2 regions of the Nissabacter archeti genome follow, and region 2 is predicted to be linked to the other one. Evidence: predicted binding sites of a transcription regulator. Region 2 holds the regulator's gene; the other holds the start of a gene.

Region 1 (7,815 bases), on a different contig from region 2:
TACCGCTGAAAGGCGCTATCACCCGCAGGGCGACACGTTGAGTGAGGCACCAACCTGACCACCTCCGGCGATGAAGGATTCATCCGACGAGGTAAAAAAAGGATGCGCACGTCCCGCTTCTGATGAATGCCCGGCATCATCACACCGGGGACGTCACCAGGCATCCACCTTTTCCGGTTACGGGGCCAGCGCCGCGTAATGATAGGTCGAATTACTATCAGAGTCTGAGTTTTACCCCCTTGCCTGCGGACTCCGTAAGGCCGGGCAGGACGCCCACCGATTTGAGCACCGCATGATGGCGGTGCTTTTTTTTGCCTGTTTTTCAGCGCGGCGGCGGGGTGGGGTATACTGCCGGGCCGTGATGCGCACGGATTCAGCAAGGAGCCGGTTACCCCATGCGATTCACCAAACACCTTTTTGCCCGCAAAAGGCTGTCGATAAAAAGCGGGCGGCTGTTCCCGCGTTCGCTGCGCCAGCTGGTGCTGATGGCGTTCCTGCTGGTGCTGCTGCCGCTGCTGGTGCTGGCTTACCAGGCCTATGAGAGCCTGGACAACCTCAGCGCCCAGGCGGCGGACATCAACCGCACCACGCTGAGCGATGCCCGCCGCAGTGAGGCGATGACCAGCGTGGCGCTGGAGATGGAGCGCAGTTACCGCCAGTATTGTGTGCTGGATGACGCCACACTGGCACGGCTCTACCAGAACCAGCGCAAACAGTACGCGCAGATGCTCGGCACCCACGCCACCATTTTACCTGACCCCCGCTACTACCAGACGCTGCGCACCCTGCTGAACCAGCTGGCGGTGATGACGTGCCGCGAGAGCAGCCCGGCCCCGCAGGCGGCTGACGGGCTGGCGCAATTCTCCCGCGCCAATGCGGAAATGGTGCAGGCCACGCGCAACATCATCTTCTCCCGCGGGCAGCAGCTCCAGCACGCGATAGCCGAACGCGGCCAGTACTTTGGCTGGCAGGCGCTGCTGCTGTTCCTGCTCAGCGTCGCGCTGGTGGTGCTGTTTACCCGCATGATCATCGGCCCGGTCAAGGGCGTGGAACGGATGATCAACCGGCTGGGCGAAGGGCGGGCGCTGGGCAACAGCGTCTCTTTCCGCGGCCCGCGTGAGATCCGTTCGCTGGCGCAGCGCATTATCTGGCTGAGTGAACGGCTGGCCTGGCTGGAGTCACAGCGGCATGAATTCCTGCGCCATATCTCCCATGAGCTGAAAACGCCGCTGGCCAGTATGCGCGAAGGCACGGAGCTGCTGGCAGATGAAGTCGCCGGGCCGCTGACCCGTGACCAGCAGGAGGTGGTGGCGATCCTTGACCACAGCAGCCGGCACCTGCAAAAGCTGATTGAACAACTGCTGGATTACAACCGCAAACTGGCGGACGGCCCGGCCGGGAAAGAGGGGGTGGCACTGGCGGCGCTGATCAACCGGATCATGGCCGATCACAGCCTGCCGGCCCGCGCCAAGCAGATCACCACCCGGCTTGAGCTGGATGTGGCGGAGTGCTGGGCCGAGCCGACGCTGCTGATGCGCGCGCTGGACAATCTCTACTCCAATGCGGTGCACTACGGGGCTGAATCCGGTACCATTTGGGTCCGCAGCCAGCAGGTGGGCAACAGGGTACAGATTGAGGTGGCCAACAGCGGCACACCGATAGCCGAGGCGGAAAAAGCGATGGTCTTTGAGCCGTTTTTCCAGGGCAGCCAGCAGCGGAAAGGCGCTGTCAAAGGCAGCGGGCTGGGGCTGAGCATCGCCCATGACTGTATCCGCCGTATGCAGGGTGATCTGCAGCTGGTGAATGTCGCCTATGCTGATGTCTGCTTTCGCATTGAATTGCCTCTAACCGCCGGGAATGAATAACCATGATAACGCTTTCACTGCACACCCTGTTACGACAGGGGGCCGGACTGGCACAGGCCATCCGCCACGGCTGGCGCGCCCGGCTGGCAGCGCTGGCCGGTATGCCGTTACTGCTGGTGGGCTGTATGCAGGGCGGCGGCCAGGGGGCCGCGCTCTCCACGCCGGAAAAAATCCCGGACAAGCAGGTGATCGATTTCCGCGTCGCCTCCTGTGACACCCTCTGGGATCTGGACGGGAAAGAGTACACCGAGAACCCGCTCTATTGGTTGCGTGCGATGGATTGCGCAGACCGGCTGGGTGCCGTCCAGGCGCGCCAGCTCGGCACCTCAATGGACGTGACCGGCTGGGAGAACGCCTTCCGGCAGGGGATCCTGCTCTCCAGCGCTGCGCCATCGCCCGGTGAGCGCCGTCTGCTGCTGGAAAAAGTGAACCAGCACCGCGCACAGATGCCCGGCTCGCTGCGGCCGCTGGTGCAACTGTGGCGCGAGCGCCAGAATCTGGAGATTGTGCTGAATGATGACCGGGCCAAAGCGCAGCGCGCGCAGGAACTCGCCGCCAGCCAGTTGACGGCGCTGCACCAGACGCAGGCGCTGCTGCAAAACAAACTCAATGACACCCGGCAAAAGCTGGAAAACCTCACCGATATCGAACGCCAGCTCTCCTCGCGCAAGCAGTTGCAGGGGGAGTTGCCGGAAAGCGGCGAAAACCGCGGCAGCGCCCGCCCGGTTGAGCCGGATGACACCTACACGCCGCCCGCCGCGCAAGGCAGCCGGGCGTCCACCTCCGCCAACCCTTAAGGAGCGTCAGGGAGATGACCCAACGCAAACCCGCCAATCTGTTACTGGTCGATGATGACCCCAGCCTGCTGAAACTGCTGGGGATGCGCCTCACCAGTGAGGGCTTCAGCGTCACCACCGCCGGAAGCGGCCAGGAGGCGCTGCGGCTGCTGGCGCGTGACAAGATTGATCTGGTGATAAGCGACCTGCGGATGGATGAAATGGACGGCCTGGCGCTGTTCGCGGAGATCCAGAAACACCAGCCCGGGATGCCGGTGATTATCCTCACCGCCCACGGCTCGATCCCGGATGCGGTGGCCGCCACCCAGCAGGGCGTGTTCAGCTTCCTCACCAAACCGGTGGACCGCGATGCGCTCTACAAAGCGATTGATGAGGCGCTGGCGCTGACCACCGCTTCCGCCACCGATGAGCGCTGGCGGGAGGCGATCGTGACCCGCAGCCCGCTGATGCTGCGCCTGCTGGAGCAGGCTAGAATGGTGGCGCAATCGGATGTCAGCGTGCTGATTAACGGCCAGAGCGGCACCGGCAAAGAGGTGCTGGCACAGGCGATCCACGCGGCCAGCCCGCGCGCGAAAAATGCGTTTATCGCCATTAACTGTGGGGCGCTGCCGGAGCAATTGCTGGAGTCTGAACTGTTCGGCCACGCCAAAGGCGCCTTTACCGGCGCGGTCAGCCAGCGGGAAGGGCTGTTCCAGGCCGCCGAGGGCGGCACGCTGTTTCTCGACGAGATTGGCGACATGCCGCTGTCGCTCCAGGTCAAATTGCTGCGGGTATTGCAGGAGCGCAAAGTGCGCCCGCTCGGCAGCAACCGGGATCTGGACGTGAATGTGCGGATTATCTCCGCCACCCACCGTGACCTGCCGAAAGTGATGGCCAAGGGCGAGTTCCGTGAAGATCTCTTCTACCGGCTGAATGTGGTTAACCTTAAATTGCCTGCGCTGAATGAGCGGCCGGAGGATATCCCGCTGCTGGCCAATCACCTGCTGCGCGAGGCGGCAACCCGGCATAAACCCTTTGTGCGCAGCTTCTCCGCGGATGCGATGCGGCGGCTGATGGCCGCCGGCTGGCCGGGCAACGTGCGCCAGTTGGTCAACGTGATAGAGCAGTGTGTGGCGCTGACCACCGCCCCGGTGATCAGCGATGCGCTGGTGGAGCAGGCGCTGGAAGGGGAGAACACCGTGTTGCCGACCTTCGCGGAGGCGCGCAACCAGTTCGAGCTGCACTATCTGCGCAAGTTGCTGCAAATCGCCAAGGGCAATGTCACCCAGGCCGCACGGATGGCGGGGCGCAACCGCACCGAGTTCTACAAGCTGCTGTCGCGCCACGAGCTGGATGCCAATGACTTTAAAGAGTAAATGCACGTGCGGTGCAGGGCGTTGCGGCTAAACAAACTGGCCGGAATGCTTTACACTCGCAAGCCTGTTGCCCGTCACTGGGCACATGGCGGGGCAGGATACCGGGCAGATGCCATACTTGAAGCCCGGCAGCACCCCATAAGAGATGCCGCCATCAGGACGCCGGCTTTCACAGCCACAGGTCTTTGCTCTTCGCAGCCGGACATGTCCGGCCTGTCGCAACAGGGCGCGGCGCCAGACGACAACCTCCGGCTTTAGCCGCATATTATGTAAAAGAAAGGGTTCGCCATGAAAAAAATTGACGCGATTATTAAGCCATTCAAGCTGGATGATGTCCGTGAGGCGCTGGCTGAAGTCGGGATCACCGGCATGACGGTGACGGAAGTGAAAGGGTTTGGCCGCCAGAAAGGCCACACTGAACTCTACCGTGGCGCGGAATATATGGTGGATTTCCTGCCGAAGGTGAAAATTGAGATTGTGGTGGCTGACGACATCGTGGATACCTGTGTCGAAACCATCATGAAGACCGCGCAGACCGGTAAAATCGGTGACGGGAAAATCTTTGTGTTTGATGTGCTGCGTGTGGTGCGTATCCGTACCGGCGAAGAGGACGAAGAGGCGATCTGACGCCTCCCGTCACCGGGCGGGATGGCTCCCGCCCGCGCTTTATCAAACCACTTTATGCGGGCCGAACACCTCATAGTGCAGGCGATCGGTGCTGACGCCCATCTCCAGCAGCTGGCGTGCGGCGAACTGCATAAAGGCCACCGGGCCGCACAGGTAGATGTGCAACGCCGGATTGCGCAGGGTCCCGGCCAGCGGCGCCAGATCCATCACCCCTTCTGTGTCATACCCTTCACCCTGTACATCCCCCTCAGCCGGGACGCGATACCAGATATGGCGGTGTAAACCCGGCATGTTCGCGGCGATATCCGCCACTTCCTGCGCGAACGCATGGACACGGCCATTTTCCGCGGCATGGAGCCACCAGACCGGCGCGCGGTGCTGCGTCTCATGCAGCGTGTGCAGCATGGCCAGCATCGGGGTCTGGCCCACCCCGGCGGAGATCAGCGCCACCGGCGTTTCCGGCGTCACGTCCATAAAGAAATCGCCGTGCGGTGCCGCCAGGTTAACCACGGTGCCGACCTGCGCCACATCATGCAGGTAGTTGGAGGCTTTACCGCCACCCTCACGTTTGACTGCGATCCGGTAGCTGCGGCCATTCGGGCTTTGCGTCAGCGAGTACTGGCGGATCTGCTGGTATTCGTTAAAGGCTTCATCCCGGATATAAACCGAAATGTACTGCCCCGGCTGGTAATCGGCGACCGGTTGGCCATCTACCGGTGCCAGTTCAATGCTGCTTATCACCTCGCTCTGCGGCGTTTTTGCCACAATGCGGAACGCCCGCACCCCTTCCCAGCCGCCGCGTTTGGCCGCAGTCTGCTGGTAGATCTGGCTTTCACGCTGGATAAAGACGTCGGCCAGTACCCCATAGGCTTTGCCCCAGGCATCCAGCACCTCCTGGCCGGGGCTGAGCAACTCATCCAGCGTCGCCAGCAGGTTCTCACCCACAATCGCGTACTGCTCCGGGCGGATGTTCAGGCTGGTATGTTTCTGCGCAATCTTCTCCACCGCCGGCAGGATAGCCGGCAGGTTTTCAATGTTGGCCGCATAGGCACAAATGGCATTAAACAGTGCCTCACGCTGATCACCTTTCATCTGGTGGCTCATGTTGAACACATGTTTCAGCTCAGGGTGGCGGCCCAGCATACGGTCATAAAAGTGGGCGGTGAGGGCGGGGCCGGTCGCCACCAGAGCAGGAATGGTCGATTTGATGGTGGCGATGGTGGTGGTATCAAGCATGAGGTGCTCCTGAAGACGCGCGGCGTCAGAATTATAAATGATGTATTTTAAATGCATCTTATAGCGCGGCCGATCGCTTGTAAATAGCCGTTGATTTGTTAAGGTTTTGTAATAATGAGAGATGGCTTCCAAAGGTGAAAAATTTGCTTTATTACCGAGAGAACAGCCGGTGAGATTTAGTGAGAAGTTAATGGGGAAAGCCTTGCCGGGCGGGAAGCCAACCGTTTGCGTAAAAAGCTGGCCGCAACCCTATGGCCGCAGGCAAAAACAGTTTACACTGTGCCGCATATCCCGTTGGGGGTCGTTTAATTGCGTGTGAGTCAGGAGAAGCAGATGTTAAAGCGTGAAATGAACATTGCCGATTATGATGCCGAGCTGTGGCAGGCAATGGAGCAGGAAGTCGTGCGTCAGGAAGAACATATTGAACTGATTGCCTCTGAAAACTACACCAGTCCGCGTGTGATGCAGGCACAAGGTTCTCAGCTGACCAACAAATACGCTGAAGGCTATCCGGGCAAACGCTACTACGGCGGCTGCGAGTATGTCGACATCGTTGAGCAACTGGCGATCGACCGTGCCAAAGCCCTGTTCGGCGCAGACTACGCCAACGTCCAGCCGCACTCCGGCTCCCAGGCTAACTTCGCGGTTTACACGGCGTTGCTGCAACCGGGTGACACCATCCTCGGGATGAACCTGGCCCACGGCGGCCACCTGACCCACGGCTCCCCGGTTAACCTGTCCGGCAAACTCTATAACGTGGTGCCTTACGGCATCGATGAGACCGGCAAAATCGACTATGACGATCTGGCCCGTCAGGCGCAGGCGCACCAGCCGAAAATGATCATCGGCGGTTTCTCAGCCTACTCCGGTACCGTTGACTGGGCAAAAATGCGTGAGATTGCCGACAGCATCGGCGCGTACCTGTTTGTGGACATGGCGCACGTGGCAGGCCTGGTGGCCGCCGGTGTCTACCCGAACCCGGTGCCTCATGCCCATATCGTGACCACCACCACCCATAAAACCCTGGCAGGCCCGCGCGGCGGCCTGATCCTGGCGAAAGGCGGTGATGAGGATCTGTACAAGAAGCTGAACTCCGCTGTGTTCCCCGGCGGCCAGGGCGGCCCGCTGATGCATGTGATTGCCGGTAAAGCGGTGGCACTGAAAGAAGCGATGGAGCCTGAGTTCAAAACTTACCAGCAGCAGGTCGCCAAAAACGCCAAAGCGATGGTGGAAGTGGTACTGGCGCGTGGCTATAAAGTGGTGTCCGGCGGCACGGAAAACCACCTGTTCCTGATGGATCTGGTGGACAAAAACCTGACCGGTAAAGAAGCGGATGCCGCCCTGGGCCGCGCCAACATTACCGTGAACAAAAACAGCGTGCCGAACGATCCGAAAAGCCCGTTCGTGACCTCCGGCATCCGCATCGGTACCCCGGCAGTGACCCGCCGCGGCTTCAATGAAGATGACGTGCGCGAACTGGCCGGCTGGATCTGTGATGTGCTGGACAACATCAATGATGAAGCCACCATTGAACGTGTGAAACAGAAAGTGCTGGCCATCTGCGCCCGCCTGCCGGTTTACGCATAACCGCCCGCTGACCGGAGCAGGCCCTGCCTGCACGCTCATGCACTGACAGAAAAGGTACTGCCCGGCAGTACCTTTTTTTCGCCCGGACTTTTTCACCCGGACATTTTTCGGACGGCCTTTTTTGCCTATACTCCGGTGCAGCCCATGCGCGGCTGACCACCGGGCGTGGCCGCTCACCAACAGGAACGGGTGCTGATGTGCCCGGCGCAAGGCAGCGCGGCGTTGACCGGCTCTGCCTGTTATCGGAGATACCATGGTTTTGCCATCCTCGTACTGGCTGGGGCTCAGCTACTTCACCTATTTCTTCGCTTACGGCATCTTTTTGCCGTTTTTTGCTACCTGGCTGAA
Region 2 (7,815 bases):
CAGGGCCATATGGCGGTGCAGTTGTGGCACGTCGGGCGGATTTCACACCCTGAGCTGCAACCGGGCAAGCAGTTGCCGGTCGCCCCGTCGGCCCTGCCGGTGAACACCCGCACCACCCTGCGTGATGAGGCCGGCCAGCCGGTGCGCGTTGACTGCCCGGTGCCGCGCGCACTGGAGACTGACGAGATCCCAGGCATTATCAACGATTTCCGCCAGGCGGCGGCCAATGCGGTTGAAGCCGGTTTCGACTATCTGGAGCTGCACGCCGCTCACGGTTACCTGCTGCATCAGTTCATTTCGCCGGAATCGAACCAGCGTACCGACCAGTATGGCGGCAGCGTGGAAAACCGTATCCGCCTGACGCTGGAAGTGGTCGATGCCGCGGTGGCAGAAGCCGGGGCCGATCGCGTGGGTATCCGTATTTCCCCGCTGGGCACCGTCAGCGGGCTGGGGAACGGGGAGAATGAAATTGAAGACGCGCTGTACCTGATCGAGCAGCTGAATACGCGTAAGCTGGCCTATCTGCATATCTCTGAGCCGGACTGGGTCGGCGGTGCCTCTTACACTGAGACGTTCCGTGACGCGGTGCGCGCCCGTTATCAGGGGGTCATTATCGGGGCCGGTGGCTATACGCAGGAGAAAGCGGAGACGCTGATCGCCAAAGGGTATATTGACGCCGTGGCCTTTGGCCGTGACTACATCGCCAACCCGGATCTGGCTGAACGCTTCCGTCAGGGCGCGGCCCTGAATGCCCAGCGTACCGAGCTGTTCTACGGCGGCGGTGCGGAAGGCTATACCGATTACCCGACGCTGTAAGCGGCCCCTGCCACGCAGGCGCTGTTTTTGCATCACATTGAATTTATTCGCCTGCGGAGGCTATACTTAACTGTTTTTACCTTAATGGTACGGCAATCCCGGCGCGGTTTCAGCGCCGCAAACCGGGCTGCCGTGCCCTAACTTGTTATCAGAGGACAATATGCGCTTACTCCATACCATGCTTCGCGTCGGTGACCTGCAACGCTCCATCGACTTCTACACCAAGGTATTAGGCATGCGTCTGCTGCGTTCCAGTGAAAATACCGAATACAAATACTCCCTGGCGTTTGTGGGTTACACCGACGAGAGCGAAGGCGCGGTGATTGAGCTGACGTACAACTGGGGCGTAGAGAGCTATGAGATGGGCACCGCGTACGGCCATATCGCGCTGGGCGTGGATGACGTGGCCGCAACCTGCGACCAGATCCGCAACGCAGGCGGTAACGTCACGCGTGAGGCCGGCCCGGTAAAAGGCGGCACTACCGTGATCGCCTTTGTTGAAGATCCAGACGGTTACAAAATTGAACTGATCGAAAACAGCCACGCCGGCCACGGCCTGGGCAACTGATTTTCCCCTGACGGGTGCGGCTCCGCACCCGTTTCTCCCCTTCCGGACGTTCCCCGCCTGCATCCGCTGCAAAAATTTGCCATAATGCGCGCTGAATTCGGACAAGATAAGAAACTGATGGCTGATAAAAGTGATCTCAACGCCCTGAGTGGCCGCTTCCGCGGGTTTTACCCCGTCGTTATTGATGTTGAAACCGCCGGTTTCAGCGCCCGCACCGACGCCCTGCTGGAGATTGCCGCGGTAACCCTGCGTATGGACAGCGACGGCTGGCTGATGCGTGATGAAACCCTGCACTTCCATGTTGAGCCGTTTGAGGGGGCACTGCTGCAACCTGAAGCGCTGGCGTTCAACGGCATTGACCCGCATAACCCGCTGCGGGGGGCCGTCAGTGAATATGATGCGCTGCACGCGATTTTCAAAGCGGTGCGCAAAGGCATGAAAGAGCAGAACTGTAACCGGGCGATTATTGTGGCGCACAACGCCACCTTTGATCACAGCTTCCTGATGGCTGCTGCCGAACGCGCCGGGCTGAAGCGCAACCCGTTCCACCCGTTTGCCACCTTTGACACCGCGGCGCTGAGCGGGCTGGTGCTGGGGCAGACGGTGCTGGCCAAAGCCTGTATCACCGCCGGCATTGAGTTTGACAGCACCCAGGCGCACTCCGCGATTTATGACACCGAACAGACGGCGCTGCTGTTCTGCGAGCTGGTCAACCGCTGGAAACGGCTGGGCGGCTGGCCGCTGGCCACGCCGGAAGAGGCACCGGAGGCGGATGCCTGAGGGCCTGCCCTTCCGGCAACTTGCTTTTACCCATAAAAAAGGCGGCCCTGAGGCCGCCTTTTTTTACCTGACAGGCGGTTGCCCGCCCGGCCCGGTTACTGCTGATCTTCCTGAGACTTGTGCTTTTCAGCCGTCTCTTTGATCAGCTGCTGCAATTCACCACGCTGGTACATCTCCAGAATGATGTCACAGCCGCCTACCAGCTCGCCGTCTACCCACAGCTGCGGGAACGTCGGCCAGTTGGCATATTTCGGCAGCTCTGCGCGGATGTCCGGGTTTTGCAGGATGTCCACGTAGGCAAAACGCTCGCCGCAGGCTGACAGCGCCTGTACCGCCTGAGCGGAGAAGCCGCAGCTCGGCAGCTTCGGTGAGCCTTTCATGTAGAGCAGGATCGGGTTTTCAGTGATCTGGGCCTGAATTTTATCAATCGTCGTCGTCATTGTCTTGCTTCCTCACGCCATAAGCTGGCTGTTATGCGTCACGTCAAATCGGCACTGGGTCTATTGTAACGATGGCAGCTATGGGATAAAAACGCCATTTTTTACAGGGTTTTTCCCCTAACCCGGCCAACGCGCGGGGGCGTGGCTGCCCGTAATCAATAAACATTCATTGAGAATAACATTTTTAAGCGGGGCTTTTCACCTGTAAAACCGGGCCGTTCCGCGGGCACTTTTGCACGCTAACCCGTTGAGCAGAGAATAAAATAGCAGCAAACGGCACTGTTTTTTCATTTGTGAAAAAAGCTATTAACGTTTTCTGACAATATGAATTAGAATCGATGCGTTTCGTGCTTTTTTGTACGGCAGGTTTCAGGAATACTGAGCCTCCTTTGACGTTCTTTCCGGGGCCACTTTTGGTAGCGTTACTATGCGTTTAATCGTCACGCTTTTTGTCCTGTTGTTGACACAACTGTTTATGAATCTGGCACATGCGTCGCCGCACGCCCGTGTTTCTGCTGAACAGCGTAAAAGCCATGTCAGCGAAGCCAAAACGGATGAGCGCAAAAAGCGAAAGCCGGTGAAAACCAGTGCCAAAAAGAAAAGCACCGGGACGGAAAAGTCACGGGTGGTTAACGTCACCACCAAAAGCGGCAAAAGCCGTAAAACGGCCTCGACCCGGCTGGTCAAGGTCACCCCGCCAAAGAAAGGGTACAAAAAAGGGTATGGCCGCCACCGCACCAAAGGCGCGGACGCGCAGGAACTGGCCCAGCTCAGCAAACCGCTGACCCTCAGCCCGGCGCATAAAAAACGCTACCAGCATGCCAAGCAGACTGCGATGGCCAAGCTGATGAACCAGGTCGGCAAGCCTTACCGCTGGGGCGGTACCTCACCCAATACCGGGTTTGATTGCAGCGGCCTGGTCTATTACGCCTATAAAGACGTCATGAAAATCCGTATGCCGCGCACCGCCAATGAGATGTACCACCTGCGCGATGCTGCACCGGTCAAACGTGGTGAGCTGGAAACCGGCGATCTGGTGTTCTTCCGCATCAATAACCGCGGTGCCGCTGACCATGTGGGGGTTTACCTCGGCAACGGCAAGTTTATCCAGTCACCGCGTACCGGTGAGGATATCCGCATCAGTTTCCTGGACAATGATTACTGGCAGGATCATTACGTCGGCGCCCGCCGGGTGATGACGCCAAAAACCATCCGCTGAGTAAAGCGCACCCGTAAAAAACGCCGGATCTCCGGCGTTTTTTTATCAGCCCGGCCAGCCTCAGTGCAGGATGGCGGTAAAGCTGAAGAGTAAAATCACTGTCAGCGCGCCCACAGTGGTCAAAAGCGACATTTTCAAATCACTGTCCATTATTCTCTCCTTGGTGAACCACAAGAAAACCACACACTTAGTGTGCCGACCCTATTCTCACACTATTTAAAGAAATTCCTAAACACTTTCGGGGTGTACGGCACAATTTTCCTCTTTCCCTTTTCACCATAATGAGTGAAAATTCGCGGTTTACGCACTGCGTACCCGGCCGGCTGCGATGCCCCACCGCTTAGTTCAGCGAAGATGACCGCTCCTTCCCCCCAGAATCCACTGCAATTCTTTCAGCGGGCAGGAGAATAAACGCAGGCAAACGATTAACATAATAGTTACGTGCTGTAACACGTACTATCAGGAGTCATTCTTTCCATGGCAACGATTAAAGATGTCGCCAGACGTGCCGGCGTATCCACGACTACCGTGTCACACGTCATTAATAAAACACGTTTTGTCGCTGAAGAGACTAAGGCGGCAGTCTGGGCTGCCATTAAGGAATTACACTATTCGCCGAGCGCCGTCGCGCGCAGCCTGAAGGTCAACCATACAAAATCGATTGGCCTGCTGGCGACCTCCAGCGAAGCGCCCTACTTCGCTGAAGTGATTGAGGCGGTAGAGAACAGCTGCTACAGCAAAGGCTATACGCTTATCCTGTGTAATTCCCATAACAACCTCGACAAACAACAGGCTTACCTGGCGATGCTGGCGCAAAAGCGTGTCGATGGGCTGCTGGTGATGTGCTCTGAATACCCCGACCAGCTGATCGGCATGCTGGAAGAGTACCGCAACATCCCGATGGTGGTGATGGACTGGGGCTCGGCGCGCAGCGATTTTACCGACTCGATTATTGATAACGCCTTTGAGGGCGGTTATCTGGCCGGGCGTTACCTGATTGAACGCGGCCACCGCGACATCGGCATTATCCCCGGCCAGTTGTCGCGCAATACCGGCGGCGGGCGGCATCAGGGCTTCCTGAAGGCGATGGAAGAGGCCAATATTCCGGTACGCGAAGAGTGGGTGGTTCAGGGCGATTTTGAGCCGGAATCAGGTTATAAGGCGATGCACCAGATCCTGACCCAGAAACAGCGCCCGACGGCGGTGTTCTGCGGCGGCGACATCATGGCGATGGGCGCGATTTGCGCCGCCGATGAGCTGGGCCTGCGTGTGCCGCAGGACGTCTCCGTGATCGGTTATGACAACGTGCGCAACGCGCGTTACTTCTCCCCGGCGCTGACCACCATCCACCAGCCCAAAGAGCGCCTGGGCGAGAACGCCTTTGCCATGCTGCTGGATCGCATCACCAGCAAGCGTGAAGACCCGCAGACCATTGAAGTCCACCCGAAACTGGTCGAACGCCGTTCCGTGGCAGACGGCCCGTACCGCGATTACCGCCGGTAATCCGTGAGCCGGGGGCATCCAGCCCGCCCCCGGCGTTTACCCGCGCCACCTTTTACCCGCCCAGCTTTTTACCCGCGCTGCGTTTCATCCACGTAACCACTCGCGGTTCAGCGTGTCACTCTCCCCCAGATAATCCAGCAACCATACCAACGCCGGTGACGATTTCTCCTGCGCCCAGGTCAGGCAACAGGCGCTGTCCGGGAATGGCTGGTGCAGCGTCAGCACGGTAAGGTCACCGCGGTCAATCAGCGGTTGCGCCATGTGCGCCGGGATCATGCCGACACATAACCCGGCCAGCAGGCAATCCAGCGCGCTGGTCCAGTCCGGCACCACCAGCCGCCGCTGGTTGTCGAGCGTCCAGGTATCGCGTTTCGGCAGGCTGCGCGAGGTGTCTTCCTGGCACAGTGCCGGATAGGGCCGCAGCTGATCGTCCGTCAGCGGCCCCGCCTGCTGCGCCAGCGGATGCCCCCGGCTGACCACACAGTGCCACGGCATAAACCCCATATCGCGGAAACGGTAACCGCCGCCCACCGGCACGGCACGCGTGGCCCCGATGGCGGCATCCACCCGCCCGTCGGCCAGGGCATCCCACACGCCATTAAACACTTCGGGTGAGATCAGCAGTTCCATGTCAGGGAATTCCCGGTAAAAATCCAGCACCAACTGCCGGGTACGGTCGGCCCGGACAATCCGGTCCACGGCAATGCTGAGCTGGCCGCGCCAGCCGTTCGCCACCTGCTGGCACTGGCGGCGTGTAGCCTGCATTTTTTTGATAAGCAGCCGCGCCTCCTGCACAAACACCCGCCCGGCTTCGGTAATCACCACATCCCGGTGGCGGCGCTCAAACAGCTCAACCGCCAGCCACTGCTCGAGCTGGCGCACCGTATAACTGACAGCAGAAGGCACGCGGTGCAGCTCCTGCGCGGCCGCACTGAAACTGCCGGTACGTGCCACGGCATCAATCACTTCCAGAGAGTATTCAGACCACATATCCTGCCTTCAATTTTTTTCACAGCATGGTGCAAATTTTACCGTTTCACAACCCACTGACGCTACCGTAGAGTGCGCGACGATATAGGATTTATGTATTGCCTCTGAATAAAATATTGAGATTACTTATGACTCGTTCCCCCTTTTTCCTGCTCTATCTTGCTGTCCTGAGTATGCTGGGCTTTTTGGCCACGGACATGTACCTGCCCGCCTTTGCGCTGATGCAGGAAGATCTCGCGCTCTCCCCCAATGCCATCAGTGCCAGCCTGAGCCTGTTTCTGGCCGGCTTCGCCTGCGCCCAGCTGATCTGGGGCCCGCTCTCTGACCGCATCGGCCGTAAACCGGTGCTGGTGCTGGGCCTGCTGCTGTTTGCGGCCGGGTGCGCCGGCATGATGTGGGTAACGAACGCCCACCAGCTCTGGCTGATGCGCTTTGTGCAGGCCATCGGCGTCTGTTCTGCCGCCGTGAGCTGGCAGGCACTGGTGGTGGATCGTTACTCCCCCCAGCAGAGCAAAAAAGTCTTTGCCACGATTATGCCGCTGGTGGCGCTCTCCCCGGCCCTTGCCCCGCTGCTGGGGGCGTGGCTGCTGAACCATTTCGGCTGGCGCAGTATTTTCCTCGCCCTGCTGGCGATAACGCTGCTGCTGCTGATCCCTACATTACGGCTGAAAGCGGCCGCCCCCGCGGCCGGTGCGGCCAACGCACCGAAAACCAGCCTGTGGACGCTGCTTAACTCCCGCGTGTTCAGCGGCAATGTGCTGATGTATGCCGCCTGCTCCGCCGGTTTTTTCGCCTGGCTGACCGGGTCGCCGTTCATCCTGCATGCGATGGGTTACAGCCCGGATGATATCGGCCTGAGCTATGTGCCGCAGACCTTTGCGTTCCTGCTGGGCGGGTTCGGCTGCCGGATGGTGGTCAGCCGCCGTGACGGCAAGTTCCTGGTGCCGTGGCTGCTGGCCGGGTATGGCCTGAGCATTGTGGCGCTGTTCTTGCTGGCGTTGCTGGCGCAACCGGGCCTGGCGGCGTTGCTGGTGCCTTTTTGTGTGATGGCTTTGGCAAATGGCGCGCTTTATCCCATAATTGTGGCTAATGCCTTGCTGCCTTTCCCGCACAGTACCGGTAAGGCCGCCGCCTTACAGAACGCGCTGCAACTCGGATTATGCTTTGTGGCCAGCCTGGCAGTGTCGGCGTTTATCAGCCGGCCGCTGATGGCGACGGTGACGGTAATGTTAATGACAGTGGGGTTAGCGGCCCTGGGCTTTTTCTTGCAACGTGGGGTGGCCTCACAGCGACACCTGCCGTCCGCCCGTCGTGAAAACAGTAACCAGGCGGCATAATTACCTTAGTTAATAATAACTTAAATAATATTAAGCCCGGAAGCGATTTGCGGTTGAGTATCGTTTCCGGCGCGCTTATACTCGGTTTCAACCCATAAAAATAACGCTTTTACAAAACTTTTATTACAGCATGTTTGGTGCGCGCGGAAAGCGCCCGCTTTA

What was found. Region 2 encodes PurR, which represses purine synthesis genes. Its sites were predicted from a motif close to CANGCAAACGTTTGCNTG; they were not measured.
Region 1: a site for PurR is predicted at 6,095-6,112, ahead of glyA (serine hydroxymethyltransferase). Genes of this name have one in related genera too.

Annotation. Positions count from the first base shown of each region.
Region 1 is NZ_JAERKB010000012.1:105,926-113,740, reverse strand. Features, by position in the region: gene JK232_RS17140 (sensor histidine kinase) at 396-1,865, shown strand; gene qseG (two-component system QseEF-associated lipoprotein QseG) at 1,868-2,662, shown strand; gene glrR (two-component system response regulator GlrR) at 2,677-4,017, shown strand; gene glnB (nitrogen regulatory protein P-II) at 4,306-4,644, shown strand; gene hmpA (NO-inducible flavohemoprotein) at 4,687-5,880, opposite strand; gene glyA (serine hydroxymethyltransferase) at 6,214-7,467, shown strand; gene JK232_RS17110 (3-phenylpropionate MFS transporter) at 7,721-7,815, shown strand, end outside.
Region 2 is NZ_JAERKB010000009.1:113,155-120,969, reverse strand. Features, by position in the region: gene nemA (alkene reductase) at 1-816, shown strand, start outside; gene gloA (lactoylglutathione lyase) at 977-1,384, shown strand; gene rnt (ribonuclease T) at 1,469-2,164, shown strand; gene JK232_RS14320 (Grx4 family monothiol glutaredoxin) at 2,260-2,604, opposite strand; gene JK232_RS14315 (C40 family peptidase) at 3,032-3,823, shown strand; gene cydH (cytochrome bd-I oxidase subunit CydH) at 3,884-3,973, opposite strand; gene purR (HTH-type transcriptional repressor PurR) at 4,301-5,326, shown strand; gene punR (DNA-binding transcriptional activator PunR) at 5,411-6,316, opposite strand; gene punC (purine nucleoside transporter PunC) at 6,445-7,653, shown strand.